DNA from 2 places in the Achromobacter veterisilvae genome. Region 1 is predicted to be linked to the other one. Evidence: riboswitches for the same ligand, from Rfam matches in the RefSeq annotation. Region 1 holds a riboswitch; the other holds the start of a gene.
What was found. Region 1 has a riboswitch for glycine ahead of WHX56_RS24300 (D-amino acid dehydrogenase). Riboswitches for the same ligand answer to the same signal wherever they lie in the genome.

Region 1 (6,979 bases):
GTCGTGATCGGCAGAGGCGGAAAGAACATCCCGCGCGCCGACGCCCTGGCCCACGTCTTCGGCTACACCGTCGTCAACGACGTCACCGCGCGGGACGTGCAGATGCGGCACCAGCAGTGGGACATGGGGAAGTCGTTCGATACCTTCTGCCCCATGGGGCCGTGGATCGCCACGGCGGACGAATTCGACGGGACCCGCACGCGCGTGCGCTGCTGGGTCAATGGCGAGCTGCGCCAGGACGGGCCGACGGAAAACATGATCTTCGATATTCCGTCCTTGATCGAAACGATTTCGCGCGGCATCACGCTCTATCCGGGCGACGTGATCGCGACGGGCACGCCTGCCGGCGTCGGCATGGGCATGCAGCCTCCCCGCTATCTCGCCGCGGGCGACGTGGTGCGCGTGGAGATCGACGGCCTGGGCACGATCGAGAACACTTTTGTCGAGGAACGGACATGAGCACGCACTACGTCAACGGCCTGGCCGTGGAGATCGACGGCCAGGGGCCGGCGCTGCTGTGCATACACGGCCTGGGCGGTTCGTCCAATACCTGGACGCCCGTGATGGATGCCTTCGAGGGCTTCCGCGTCATTCGCCCGGACCTGCCGGGCAGCGCGCGGTCGGCGCTGGCGCCGCAGGCGCTGTCCATCGATGCGTACGTCGGCGCGCTGGCCGGGATGCTCGATGAACTGGAGGTCGACGCGCTGCACGTCGCCGCGCATTCGCTGGGCACCATCGTGGCCCAGCATTTCGCCGTCGCGCATCCCGCCCGGGTCAGGTCGCTCGCGCTGTTCGGTCCGCTCGCGGCGCCGCCGGACGCCGGCCGGGCCGGCATCCGGCGGCGGGCGGAGCTGGCCCGCGGCGGCGACGCGGCGATGCAGGAAATCGCGGATGCCATCGTCAAGGGGGCAACCAGCGCCCAGACCAAGCGGGACCAGCCCGCGGTGCTGGCGCTGGTGCGCGAGAGCGTGATGCGGCAGCCGCCCGAAGGCTATGCGCAGAGCTGCGAGGCGCTGGCCGCCGCGCAACCCGCCGCCGTGGAGGGACTCGCCGTGCCGGCGCTGCTGGTGACCGGCGACCAGGACGGCGTGGCGCCCGCGGCCAACGTCGAGGCACTGGCGGCCCGCATCGCCGGCAGCCGCCAGATCGTCCTCGGAGATTGCGGCCACTGGACGACCTACGAAAAACCCCACGCCTGCGTCGAGGCCTTGCGGGAGTTCTACGCGGCGCTGCGCTAACTGCCGTTTTCCCGGCGTTTCAACATAAGAAATCGGCCCGCGCCGCGGGCCGGAGGAGACTTGTCATGTCCAGAATTGCCATCACCAACGTCGCCGTCTTCGATGGCGGCGGCGAGGCGCCCTTCAAAGGCGAGGTGTTGATCGAAGATGCGCGCATCGCCGAGGTCGCGCGTTCGCCGCGCCAAGTGGAAAGGGAAGGCGCGCGCGTCATCGACGGCCAGGGCCGTTTCCTGATGCCCGGGATGACCGAGGCGCACACGCATTTTTCGTGGAATGACCAGCCCTCGCTTTCCGCGATCCAATTCATGCCGCCGGAAGAACACATACTGTGGTGTGTGCGCGTGGCGAAGCGGTATCTGGAAATGGGCTGGACCTCGGCCATCGGCGCCGCGGCGGCCAAACCGCGCCTGGACGTGGTGCTGCGCAACGCGATCGACGCGGGGGAGTGCCCGGGGCCGCGCTATCTGGCGGGCAGCCAGGAGATCACGACAATCGGCGCGCTGGGCGACAATACGCTGCCGCACATGCCGTTCGAGGCGCTCAGCTTCGGCAGTGTGTGCAGCGGCCCCGAAGAGATCCGGCGGTCGGCGCGGACGTTCATCAAGTACGGGGTCGATCATCTGAAAATCAACCTGTCGGGCGAGTACATCGCCGGGTTGCCGGCCGAGATGTCGCCGTTCGCCGAGGACGAGATCGCCATGCTGGCCAGCGAGGCCAGGCGCTATGGAAAGCGCGTCGCGGCGCACGCGCGTTCCAGCGAATCGGTCAAACAGTGCGTGCGCCACGGCATCGAGATCATCTATCACGCCAGCTTCGCCGACGAAGAGGCGCTCGATATGCTGGAGGCCAACAAGGACAGGCACTTCGTCGCGCCGGGTATCGGCTGGCTGGTCAGGACGGCCTTCAATGCCTCCGATTACGGCATCACGCCCGCCATCGCCGAAAAGATGGGCTACAAGCGCGAACTGGAGATCGCCTCGGAATCGCTGCGCAAAATGCACAAGCGCGGCATCCGCATCCTGCCCGGCGGAGACTATGGCTTCGCGTGGATGCCGCATGGGACCAACGCCACCGACCTCCAGTACTTCGTCGACTACATCGGCATGACGCCCACCGAAGCGCTGGTGGCGGCCACCCGGCTGGGCGGCCAGATCATGCTGCGGCCGGATGAAATAGGCATGCTGCGCCCCGGCTACCTGGCGGACATCGTCATGGTGGACGGCAATCCGCTGGATGACTTGTCCTTGCTGGTCGATCCGGAACGGATCAGCCTGGTGATGAAGGACGGGAAGATCTGCAAGGATGCCGGCCCGCGCGGCGCGGACGCGGCGCCGCGCGCGGCCGGGCAGGGCAGCAGGGAGGCGGTCGCGGCGCATTGAACGCCGCGGCCATCAAGCCCCGGCCATGGCCCCCTTCACGCTGGCCGCGAGCAATTGCGCCGTCGCCGCCGAAAGCGTCCATCCCAGGTGGCCGTGGCCCGTGTTGTAGAACACGCCCGGCCGCTTGCCGGGGCCGACCCTCGGCATCATGTTCGGCGTCATCGGGCGCAGCCCGCACCATGGCACCACGCGCGACGTGCGGATGCCGGGGAAGTGCTGGCGGGTCCAGTCGATCAGCGGCTGGACCCGCTCGGCGCGGATGTCCATGTTGAAGCCGTTGAATTCGGCCGTGCCGGCGACGCGGAAACGGTCGCCCAGCCGGCTGGTGACGATCTTGGCGGCTTCGTCGAGCAGGCTCACGCCGGGCGCGGCGGCGCGGCTTTGCGCGTCGTCCAGGTGCACGCTGATGGAATAGCCCTTGACCGGATAGATGTTGAGCGAGTCGCCCAGCCGCTTGGCGAATTGCCGGCTCGCGGCGCCCGCGCAGATGACGATGGCGTCGGCGGATTCGCGCTGGCCGGGCCGCGCGCCGTCTTCGCCCGCGATGTCCAGCAGATAGGCGCCGCCTTCATGGACGATGTCCCGGACCTCGGCGTCCTGCACGAAGCGCACGCCCCGGCGTTCGCAGGCGCGGGCCAGGCCGCTGGTGAACTTGTGGATGTCGCCGGTGGCGTCCGACGGGGTGTAGAAACCGCCATGGCAGTCGGTCTGCAGCGCGGGCTCGATGCGGCGCGCTTCCTCGGCCGACACGGCATAGCGTTCCAGCCCGCCTTCCTGCAGCAGCGCGTTGGCGCGGCGCGCGGTTTCGAAGCTGGCGGCGTCATGGTAGATGTGCAGGATGCCCCGGCGCTCCAGGTCGAAGTCTATGCCTTCCTCTTCGGCCATGGCGAACAAGTGCTGGCGCGCTTCGATGGCCAGGCGCGTGGTGGCGATGGTGTTCTGGCGGTAGTGCCGGATCTGCCCGACGAACTGGGCCAGCCAGGAATACTTGTGCCAACTGAACCTGGGGTTGAGCAGCAGCGGCGCATTGTGGCGCCCGAGCCAGCGCAGGCCCTTCATGACGGTGGACACGCTGTTCCAGACCTCGGCGTTGCTGGCCGACAACTGGCCGCCGTTGGCGTAGGACGTTTCCATGGCGGGATAGCGCTGGCGGTCGTAAACGGTGACGTCGTATCCCAGTTTGTTCAAGGCGTAGGCGGACGTGACGCCGGTGATACCGGCGCCGATGATGGCGATGCGGGGCATGGTCGCTCCAGGGTCGAGTGGCCGCGGCCACCCGGCCGCAGCACCCCATCTGTCTCTGTACCTGAGAGCTTCACCCGTTCGCGCGGACGGCGGCGGGTTCCCCTTCGGTGGGCGCGCGCGGCGCCTCTCTCCAGATTGTCTAGACCGCGCAGTCCTGTTTGCCTGAGAGTTTCCGGGGCGGTTGCTCCGTCGGCGCCCGCCGCGGGGGCAGGTCTCTTCTGCGGGGTTTTGGATCGACTGGGAGAGAATAGCCAAAATTCCACGGAATGAGACCCAGGGTTAGTCCCAGTTTCAACGGACCCTTCGGTAACCAACTCCATCGAAGCGCTGAAGCGCGCGCTGTTCGGCGAAGTCTATGGCAGCCGGGACGAATAGACGATCTGGCCGAAAGCAGGAAGCGCCACGGCTACGAGCGGACGTTTTCCATCCCCCTGCGAATCGATTCATGGGATAGCTGGCTCAGGCGCCTGCCCAGGCCCTGATTGGCGGTTTCCGGGGCGGGGATGGCGGAAAGCACGTCCCCATTTCCCCTGTTACCTCTCTGTTGAACTGCACATTCCTGGTAAAGGAATCCCGGCGAGGATGCGCTATAACCCGTTTTTGTTGCTTCAAGCCGGACCCTTATTCATGCCCCGTGTTATCCGCCGTCCATCTGTTGCGCTGCTGGCTGTCCTGGCGGGCGTCCTGGCAGGGTGCTCATCCCCCAAACCCGAATTCGAAAAAGAAAACTTCGCCCAGAGCGACACCTATTCGCGGACGGTTCCCGCCGGCAGCGCCGCCGCCTGCGACGCCGGCCGCCGCGCCCTGCTGAGCCAGGGCTACAACATCGACAAGTTCGAGGGCGCCCGGGTGACGGGACATAAGAACTTCCAGGGCGAAGACGGCCAGCACACGCAGATCAGCTTCAATATCGAGTGCGCCTCCGACGGCAACTCGAACGAGCGCGCGACGGTGTTCGCCAACGCGGTGCAGGACCGCTACTCGATCAAGCGCACCGCCAACTCGGCCAGCGTGGGCGTGAGCGTGCTGGGCCAGGTGTCCATGCCGTTCGGCGCCAGCGACGACTCGCTGGTGAAGACGGCCAGCCAGACGGTGGCGCGCCCGCAGTTCTACGACGGGTTCTTCCAACTGTTGCAGCGCTTCCTGCCGGACGCCCAGGCCGCCTCCGCGCCGCAGGCGGCGCCCGCGAACCCGGCCCGCGCCAAGGCGCCGCCCAAGCCCGCGCCCGCCGAGCCCGCCGTGTCTCCGAACGCGCCGGCCGATACCTTGAACCCGGCGGCGGCCGCCGACGCGCCCGGCAGCGGCGGCAAGGCCGCGCCCGCGGAAAGCCCGGCGCCGGCCACCCCCGCGACGGGCGCTTCCGCTCCCGCCACCCCCGCGCCGGCGGGCCCGGACGCGGCCGGGCAGGGTGCCGGTTTGCCGTAGCGCAAACGGATGCGGCGCGGCGGTTCCTGCCGGCGCCCGCGAGCGGCGATAATCCGGGCCATGACTTATCAACTCCTGAAAATGCTCCACGTCGCGGCGGTGGCCGCCTGGCTGGGCGGCTCGCTGTTCGTGTCGCTGTTCCTGCTGTCCTCGCAGCCGCAGGAGGGCGACGAAGCCCCGAAAGAACGCAGGATGCTGGGCGCCCTGCGACGATGGACGCTGTTCGTGACCACGCCGGCCATGGTGCTGACCTGGCTGATCGGCCTGCACCTGGCCGTGACCTTCGGCTGGTTCGCCATGAGCTGGATCTGGATCAAGATCGGCTTCGCGCTGGGGCTGTCGGCGCTGCTGGGCATCCAGACCGCGGCCCTGCGCCGCATGGCGGACGGCAGCGCCCGGCGTCCGCCGCTGGTCGACCTGTATGCGCCCGTCACCGTCGTCGCGTCCGCCGCGATCGTGACGCTGGTCGTCGTCAAGCCCTTCTGAGGCCGCGCGCCGGGCTTCCGCCGCCGGCATATGCCGCGCGGCCATAACCAAACAACCCTGTAATAAGGACTCAACGAAGTATTCGTTCGCCGGGCGGACCCCCATCCCTAGAATCGTTTCTCTCATAACCGCTTAGCCTGAGAGGCGATTTCAATATGACTCCCCGTTTTTTCAAGAAGCTGCTTGGCGTGGTGCTGGCCTCGGCGGCGATGTTCCATGGGCCCGCCTTTTCGGCCGACCCCAAGCCTTTGAAGGTCGGCGTGCGCGGCGGCGTCGATGAGCAGATCTGGGAAGTGGTGGCCCAGGTCGCCAAGAAGAACGGCCTGGCCGTGGAGCCCGTGGTCATCACCGGCACCGCCAGCCCCAACGAGGCGCTGAACAACGGCGACCTGGAGGCCAATGCCTTCCAGCACATTCCCTTCCTGAACGACCAGATCAAGCAGCGCGGCTACAAGCTGGTGGCGGTGGCCAATACGCTGATCTCGCCGATCGCGTTCTATTCGCGCAAGTACAAGTCGCTGAAGGACCTGCCGGACGGCGCCCGCGTCGGCATTCCCAACGATCCCAGCAACCAGACGCGCGCGCTGGTCATCCTGCGCGACCAGGGCCTGATCACCCTGAGGGACGGCTTCGATCCGGCCACGGGCACGGCCACGCTGGCGGACGTGACGTCCAATCCCAAGAAGCTCGAGTTCGTCGAAAGCGCGTCCGTCGTGCTGGCGCGCTCGCTGCCCGACGTGGACACCGCCGCCATCGTCAACAGCTTCGCCTACCAGGCCGGGCTGATCGCCACGCGCGACGGCATCGCGGTCGAGAAGAAAGAAAACAATCCCTACGTGAACATCATCGTGGTCCGCGAGAAGGACAAGAACGCGCCGTGGGTGCCCGAGCTGATCAAGGCGTATCACTCGGAGGAAGTGCGCCAGTTCATCCTGAGCAAGTACGAAGGTTCGGTGATCCCGGTTTTCTGAGCAATGATGCAACACGAATTCTCCATCGGGGAGCAGGCCGCCGCGCCGCCGCCCCAGACCGTCGACGCGCACGTCGTGTTCGAAGGACTGCAAAAGCGCTACGAAGGCGCGCAGGGGCCGGTCGCGGCGCTGTCCGACGTGTCGTTCTCCATCGCCCGCGGCGAGGTGTTCGGCATCATCGGGCGCAGCGGCGCGGGCAAGTCCACGCTGCTGCGCTCCATCAATATGCTGGAAC
Region 2 (6,979 bases), 1.3 Mb from region 1:
ATCGGGGCCGGGCCCGCCAACTTCCTCTCCGACAATCCGCATTTCTGCCGATCGGCGCTGTCGGGCTACACGCCGCAGGATTTCCTGGCGCTGGTGAGGCGCCACCGCATCGGCTGGCACGAGAAGCACCGGGGCCAGTTGTTCTGCGACGATTCCAGCGAGGCCATCATCGACATGCTGCGCACGGAATGCGACGCGGGCGGCGTGCAGTGGCGCATGGGTTGCCAGGTGGCCGAGGTGGCCCACGGCGAGGCCGGCTTCGAACTGCGCACCGGCCAGGGCCCGATCCGCGCGGCCAAACTGGTGGTGGCCACCGGCGGCATGGCGATCCCGCAACTGGGCGCCACCGATTTCGGCCTGAAGATCGCGCGGCAGTTCGGCCTGAAGATCGTGGAGCCCCGGCCCGCGCTGGTGCCCCTGACCTTCGACCCCGCGCAGTGGCAGGCCTTGTCGGAACTGTCCGGCGTGGCGCTGGAGGTCGGCCTGCACACGGGGCAGGGCAAGGCCCGCGGCGAATTCCTCGAAGACCTGCTGTTCACGCATCGCGGCCTGTCGGGGCCGGCCATCTTGCAAATATCCAGCTTCTGGAAGCCGGGCGAACCCATCGTGGTGGACCTGGCGCCGGGCCGCGACCTGGCCGAGGAACTGCTGGCGTCGAAGTCCGGCAACCGGCAGCAACTGCACACGGTGCTGAGCGGCCTCTGGCCCAAGCGGCTGGCCGACCGCTGGCTGCACCTGGCGGAGCAGAAGGGCAAGCCCGGGCTGGCGGCATTGCGCCTGGCCGACGCGCCGGACAAGACCCTGCGCGGACTGGCGCAGGACATCCACCAGTGGACGCTGGTGCCCAGCGGCACGGCCGGCTACAAAAAGGCCGAAGTGATGCGCGGCGGCGTGGACACGCGCGGCCTGGACCAGAAATCCATGCAGGCGAAGACCGCTCCGGGCCTTTACTTCATCGGCGAGGCCGTGGACGTCACCGGATGGCTGGGCGGCTACAACTTCCAGTGGGCCTGGGCCTCGGGCGTGGCTTGCGGCAAGGCGCTGTAGGCCGGCGGGGCCGATAGCGGCGGGCGCCCCGTGTGAAAGGAATTGCAGCATTGCCATTGTGGTATTAAATAAAAATAAATATCATTTATGTTTTCGATATTGATGCCGGCCCTCATCCGAGGGCGGATCCGACGGAGACATGCATGGCCTATACCCTTCCGACCCTGCCGTACGCCTACGACGCCCTGGAGCCTCACATCGACGCGATGACGATGGAGATCCACTACAGCAAGCACCACCAGACCTACGTCAACAGCCTGAACGCGGCGCTGGAGGGGGCGGGCATCGCCACCGACGAGCCCGTCGAGGCCCTGGTGTCCCGCCTGGACCAGTTGCCCGAGGCCGTGCGCGGCGCCGTGCGCAACCACGGCGGCGGCCACGCCAACCACAGCCTGTTCTGGTCGGTCATGTCCCCCGAGGGCGGCGGCGAACCCGACGGCGCCCTGGCGGCGGCCATCGAGTCCGACCTGGGCGGCCTGGCCGCCTTCAAGGACGCCTTCACCAAGGCCGCGCTGACCCGTTTCGGCAGCGGCTGGGCCTGGCTCTCGGTGACGCCGGCCGGCAAGCTGACGGTGGAAAGCAGCGCCAACCAGGACAGCCCGCTGATGCTGGGCAATACGCCGATCCTGGGGTTGGACGTCTGGGAACATGCCTATTACCTGAAGTACCAGAATCGCCGACCGGAATACATCGCCGCCTTCTACAATGTCGTGAATTGGCCGGAAGTGGCGCGCCGCTACGCCGCGGCGAAGCGCTGAGCGCGTCCCTGGCAAGGAGGGCAGCGGTATATGAATACCTTCAGCCGTCATCGCGTGCGGCCGGCGGCCACCAGCATCAGCGTCTGGACGCTGGCCGTGCTGGTGTCCTGCCTGGGGCTGCACCAGCTATGGGCGTACCTGGACGTGCGCGCGCCGCACGTCGCGGACGCCCTGCTGGGCGGGCTGGTCGCCGCGGGCGCGACCGCGCTGGGGACGGTGCCCATCCTTTTCGCGCGCACCATTCCCCAGAAAATGCAGGACAGCATGTTCGGCTTCGGCGCCGGCGTCATGCTGGCGGCCAGCGCCTTTTCGCTGGTGGCCCCGGGCATCGCCGCGGGCCGCGAGCTGGGCTACGGGCCGTGGGGGGCGGGCCTGACGGTGGGCGCCGCCGTGCTGCTGGGGGCGGCCGTCCTGCTGATCATGGACCGCACGCTGCCGCATGAGCATTTCATCAAGGGCCGGGAAGGGATCGAGGCGCACCGCCTGCGCCGCACCTGGCTGTTCGTGTTCGCCATCACCCTGCACAACCTGCCGGAAGGCCTGGCCATCGGCGTGGGCTACGCGGGCAACGATCCCGTGCGCGGCACCGCGCTGGCCACTGGCATCGCGATCCAGGACATCCCCGAGGGGCTGGTCGTGGCGGTGGCGCTGCTGGCCGCGGGCTACCAGCGCGCGTTCGCGGTGGCGCTGGGGATGCTGTCCGGGCTGGTCGAGCCGCTGGGCGCCGTGCTGGGCGCGGCCGTGGTCGGCTGGTCGGAACCGCTGCTGCCGTGGGGGCTGGGTTTCGCCGCGGGGGCGATGCTGTTCGTGATCAGCCACGAGATCATCCCGGAGTCGCACCGCAAGGGGCACGAGGTCTACGCCACTTGCGGGCTGATGCTGGGCTTCGTGCTGATGATGCTGCTGGACACCGCGCTGGGGTAGGGCGGGCCGCCGGCGCGTAAGGGGGCGCGTAAGGGGTGTCTGACACCCCTGAAATGCCGGTCCAGGCTGAAGGCCGTCCGCCATGGGTGTCAGACACCGGTCCTTTTGTGTCGGACACCGGTCCTTTTCCGGGGCCTCTTTTCGATGTATGCTTTCGGCGCTGTCACGCATGTTGCGGGAGAGAGCGGCCTGTATGCCCGGCCGCCGCCGAAGGCGCAATTCGCCCGGAATCGCTCAGGTAACCCATACCGCCCATGCTTGCCCTGTCCCGGTTTTTCACCGCGCGGACGCGGCAAAACAGTACTCTGGAGAGACCTGGCGCCGCCCCTGGAACAAGGGACATAGCGAGCAGCCCAGGCGCCGAAGGTGCAAACCCGCTTAGCGGGGCAACTCTCAGGCAAAAGGACAGAGGGGCGGAAGATTCAGCCGTTGTGCAGGCGCAGCCCGCCTGGTACCACCGGCATTCCGTAACCCTGGCAACAATGCCGTCCCGGAGTTCCCGCGCATGTCCGCACCCCTCAAACGCACCCCGCTGGCCGAAGAACACATCGCCTCTGGCGCCCGTATGGTCGACTTCGGCGGCTGGGACATGCCCCTGGCCTACGGCTCGCAACTGGAGGAGCACCACGCCGTGCGCCAGGACGCGGGCATGTTCGACGTGTCGCACATGCTGAACGTCGACGTGACGGGCCCGGACGCGTTCGCGTTCCTGCAGCGCCTGGTCGCCAACGACGTGGCCAAGCTGACCGTGCCCGGCAAGGCGCTCTATAGCTGCATGCTGAATCCGCAGGGCGGCGTGATCGACGACCTGATCATCTACTTCTTCGCCGCCGACGAATGGCGCGTGGTCGTCAATGCCGGCACCGCCGACAAGGACATCGCCTGGATGCTGCGCGTGAAGCAGGCCGGCGGTTTCGACGTCGTCATCGCGCCCCGCCGCGACCTGTCCATGGTGGCCGTGCAGGGCCCCAATGCCCGCGCCAAGGTCTGGGCCGCGCGCCCGGCATGGCAGGCCGCCACTGAATCGTTGACCCCCTTCGTGGCCGCCGTCGTCGGCGACGATACCCTGGTGGCCCGCACCGGCTACACCGGCGAGGACGGCTTCGAAATCGTGCTGCCCGCCACCGAGGCCGTGCAACTGTGGCGCGACCTGGCCGCCCAGGGCGTGCGTCCCTGCGGTCTGGGCGCGCGCGACACGCTGCGCCTGGAAGCCGGCATGAACCTCTACGGCCAGGACATGGACGAACTGGTCCAGCCCGGCCAGGCCGGCCTGACCTGGACCGTATCCCTGAAGGACGCCGAGCGCCGCTTCATCGGCCGCGAAGCGCTGGAGCAGTTCGCCACGCCGGCCGCCTTCCTCGGCCTGAAGCTGCAGGAGCGCGGCGTCATGCGCGCGCACATGGCCGTGCGCACCAAGGAAGGCATGGGTGAACTCACCAGCGGCACCATGTCGCCCACGCTCGGCGTGTCCATCGGCTTTGCCCGCCTGCCGCAAGGCGTGCGTCCGGGCGACACGGCCGAGGTCGATATCCGCGGCAAATGGGTGCCCGCCCTGGTATGCAAATTGCCGTTCGTCCGCAACGGCAAAGAAGTCGAACACTCGTAAACTCGAAGCTTCGCGCGGGCGCCGGCCCCTATGGGGCGGCAGGGCCGCCCGCGCGAGGCGCGCAACACCATTCATCTACCCGCATTCCCTCAGGAGTTCCCATGAGTCTGCCCACCGATCGCAAGTACACCGAGTCCCATGAATGGGTCAAAGCCGAAGGCGACGTGTTCGTCGTCGGCATCACCGATACCGCCCAGGACCAGTTGGGCGACCTGGTTTTCGTCGGCGACGTGAAGGTCGGCGCCAAGCTGAACGCCGGCGAGACCGCCGGCGTGGTCGAGTCGGTCAAGGCTGCCTCCGACATCTACGCGCCGGTCGCCGGCGAGATCGTCGCTTTCAACGAAGAGCTGGAAAACAATCCCAACCTGATCAACGAATCGGCCTTCACCGCCTGGATCTTCAAGATCAAGCCGGTCAACGCGGCCGACGCCGACAAGCTGCTGGACGCCGCCGGCTACGAAGCCGTCGCCAACGGCTAAGCCGGTCGGGGAGGGCGCGCGGCCATAGCGGCCCGGCGCCCGCCCCGCCAGATGCAATACCGACCGTCCTCCGACGGCACCGCCACCCCGAGATCTCCCCATGTCGCGCGCCCTAGACACCCATACCGACTTCATCCCCCGCCACATCGGCCCCTCCGACGCCGCCCAGGCCGCCATGCTCGCCGTCATCGGCAGCGCCAGCCTGGACGCCCTGATCGAGGAAGTCGTGCCGCCCAAGATCCGCAGCCAGGCCCCGCTGGCGCTGCCGCAATCGCGCAGCGAAACCGACGTGCTGGACGAACTGAAGCAGATCGCGGGCCGCAACCAGGTCTACCGCAGCTACATCGGCCAGGGGTACTACGGCACGCACACGCCCAACGTGGTGTTGCGCAACATCCTCGAGAATCCCGCCTGGTACACGGCCTACACGCCGTACCAGCCCGAGATCTCGCAGGGCCGCCTGGAGGCCCTGCTGAATTACCAGACCATGGTCGCCGACCTGACCGGGCTGGACATCTCCAACGCCTCGCTGCTGGACGAAGGCACCGCCGCGGCCGAAGCCATGACGCTGGCGCGCCGCAGCGCCAAGTCGAAGAGCCCGGTGTTCTTCGTCTCGCGCCACGTGCACCCCCAGACCCTCGAAGTCGTGCGCACGCGCGCCGAAGGCCTGGACATCGAGATCGCGGTGGGCGACGAGGCCGAAGGCCTGCCCGAGTGCTTCGGCGTGTTGCTCCAGTACCCGCACAGCACCGGCTCCGTGTCCGACTACCGCAAGCTGGCCGAAGCCGCGCACGCGCAAGGCGCGATCGTGGCCGTCGCCACCGACCTGCTGGCGCTGGCCCTCCTGGCCGCCCCGGGCGAGTGGGGCGCGGACATCGCCATCGGTTCGGCCCAGCGCTTCGGCGTGCCGTTCGGCTTCGGCGGCCCGCATGCCGGCTTCATGGCCTGCAAGGACGCCTTCAAGCGCAACATGGCGGGCCGCCTGGTGGGCGTGTCCAAGGACGCGCAAGGCAACCCGGCGATGCGCCTGGCGCTGCAGACGCGCGAACAGCACATCCGCCGCGAGAAAGCCACTTCCAACATCTGCACCGCGCAGGTGCTGCTGGCCGTGATGGCCGGCATGTACGCCGTCTGGCACGGCCCGGCGGGCATCCGCCGCATCGCCCAGCGCGTGCAGCGCGGCACCGCCATCCTGCGCGCCGAGTTGATCAAGCTGGGCGTGAAGGTCGTCAACGACACCTTCTTCGACACGCTGCTGCTGGAAACCGGCGCGGCCACGCCGGCCATCCTGACGGCGGCCGACTGCGCCCGCATCAATCTGCGCCGCGTCGACGGCGCCCGCCTGGCGGTCTCGCTGGACGAGACCGTGACCGCCGCAGACCTGCAGGCCCTGGTCAACGTCTTCGCCGCCGGCCTGGAACGCGATGACGTCGAACTCGACCTCGACGCGCTGGACGCGGCCGCCGCTGGCGGTATCCCCGCCGGCGTGGCGCGCGAAAGCGCGATCCTGACGCATCCGGTGTTCTCCAGCGTGCAGTCCGAGACCGACATGCTGCGCTACCTGCGCAAGCTGGCCGACAAGGACCTGGCGCTGGACCGCACGATGATCCCGCTGGGTTCGTGCACCATGAAGCTGAACGCGACCGCCGAGATGATCCCCATCACCTGGCCCGAATTCGCGTTGATCCACCCGTTCGCGCCCGCCTCGCAAAGCCAGGGCTACGACGAGCTGATCGGCCGCCTGTCGGCCGCGCTGTGCGAAATCACCGGCTACGACAACATCAGCCTGCAGCCCAACTCGGGCGCGCAGGGCGAGTACGCCGGCCTGCTGGCGATCCGCGGCTACCACCAGGCCAACGGCCAGCACCAGCGCAACATCTGCCTGATCCCGTCGTCGGCGCACGGCACCAACCCCGCCTCGGCCCAACTGGCCGGCATGGACGTGGTGGTGGTGGCCTCCGACGCCAACGGCAACGTGGACCTGGCCGACCTGCGCGCCAAGATCGAGCAGGTGGGCGACAAGCTGGCCGCCCTGATGATCACGTATCCCTCCACGCACGGCGTGTTCGAGGAAGCCGTGACCGAGATCTGCGATCTGGTGCACCAGGCCGGCGGCCAGGTCTACCTGGACGGCGCCAACATGAACGCCATGGTCGGCGTGGCGC

Region 2: linked by a shared signal. The riboswitch ahead of gcvT (glycine cleavage system aminomethyltransferase GcvT) and the one ahead of WHX56_RS24300 (D-amino acid dehydrogenase) in region 1 are both predicted to bind glycine.

The regions. Positions count from the first base shown of each region.
Region 1 is NZ_CP148753.1:5,235,841-5,242,819, reverse strand. Features, by position in the region: gene WHX56_RS24315 (fumarylacetoacetate hydrolase family protein) at 1-459, shown strand, start outside; gene WHX56_RS24310 (alpha/beta fold hydrolase) at 456-1,238, shown strand; gene WHX56_RS24305 (amidohydrolase family protein) at 1,304-2,617, shown strand; gene WHX56_RS24300 (D-amino acid dehydrogenase) at 2,630-3,862, opposite strand; glycine riboswitch at 3,908-4,000, opposite strand; glycine riboswitch at 4,002-4,093, opposite strand; gene WHX56_RS24295 (DUF2242 domain-containing protein) at 4,490-5,287, shown strand; gene WHX56_RS24290 (CopD family protein) at 5,348-5,773, shown strand; gene WHX56_RS24285 (MetQ/NlpA family ABC transporter substrate-binding protein) at 5,929-6,744, shown strand; gene WHX56_RS24280 (methionine ABC transporter ATP-binding protein) at 6,751-6,979, shown strand, end outside.
Region 2 is NZ_CP148753.1:17,488-24,466, reverse strand. Features, by position in the region: gene WHX56_RS00085 (NAD(P)/FAD-dependent oxidoreductase) at 1-1,047, shown strand, start outside; gene WHX56_RS00080 (superoxide dismutase) at 1,191-1,805, shown strand; gene WHX56_RS00075 (ZIP family metal transporter) at 1,836-2,729, shown strand; glycine riboswitch at 2,895-2,990, shown strand; glycine riboswitch at 3,025-3,148, shown strand; gene gcvT (glycine cleavage system aminomethyltransferase GcvT) at 3,235-4,335, shown strand; gene gcvH (glycine cleavage system protein GcvH) at 4,437-4,814, shown strand; gene gcvP (aminomethyl-transferring glycine dehydrogenase) at 4,915-6,979, shown strand, end outside.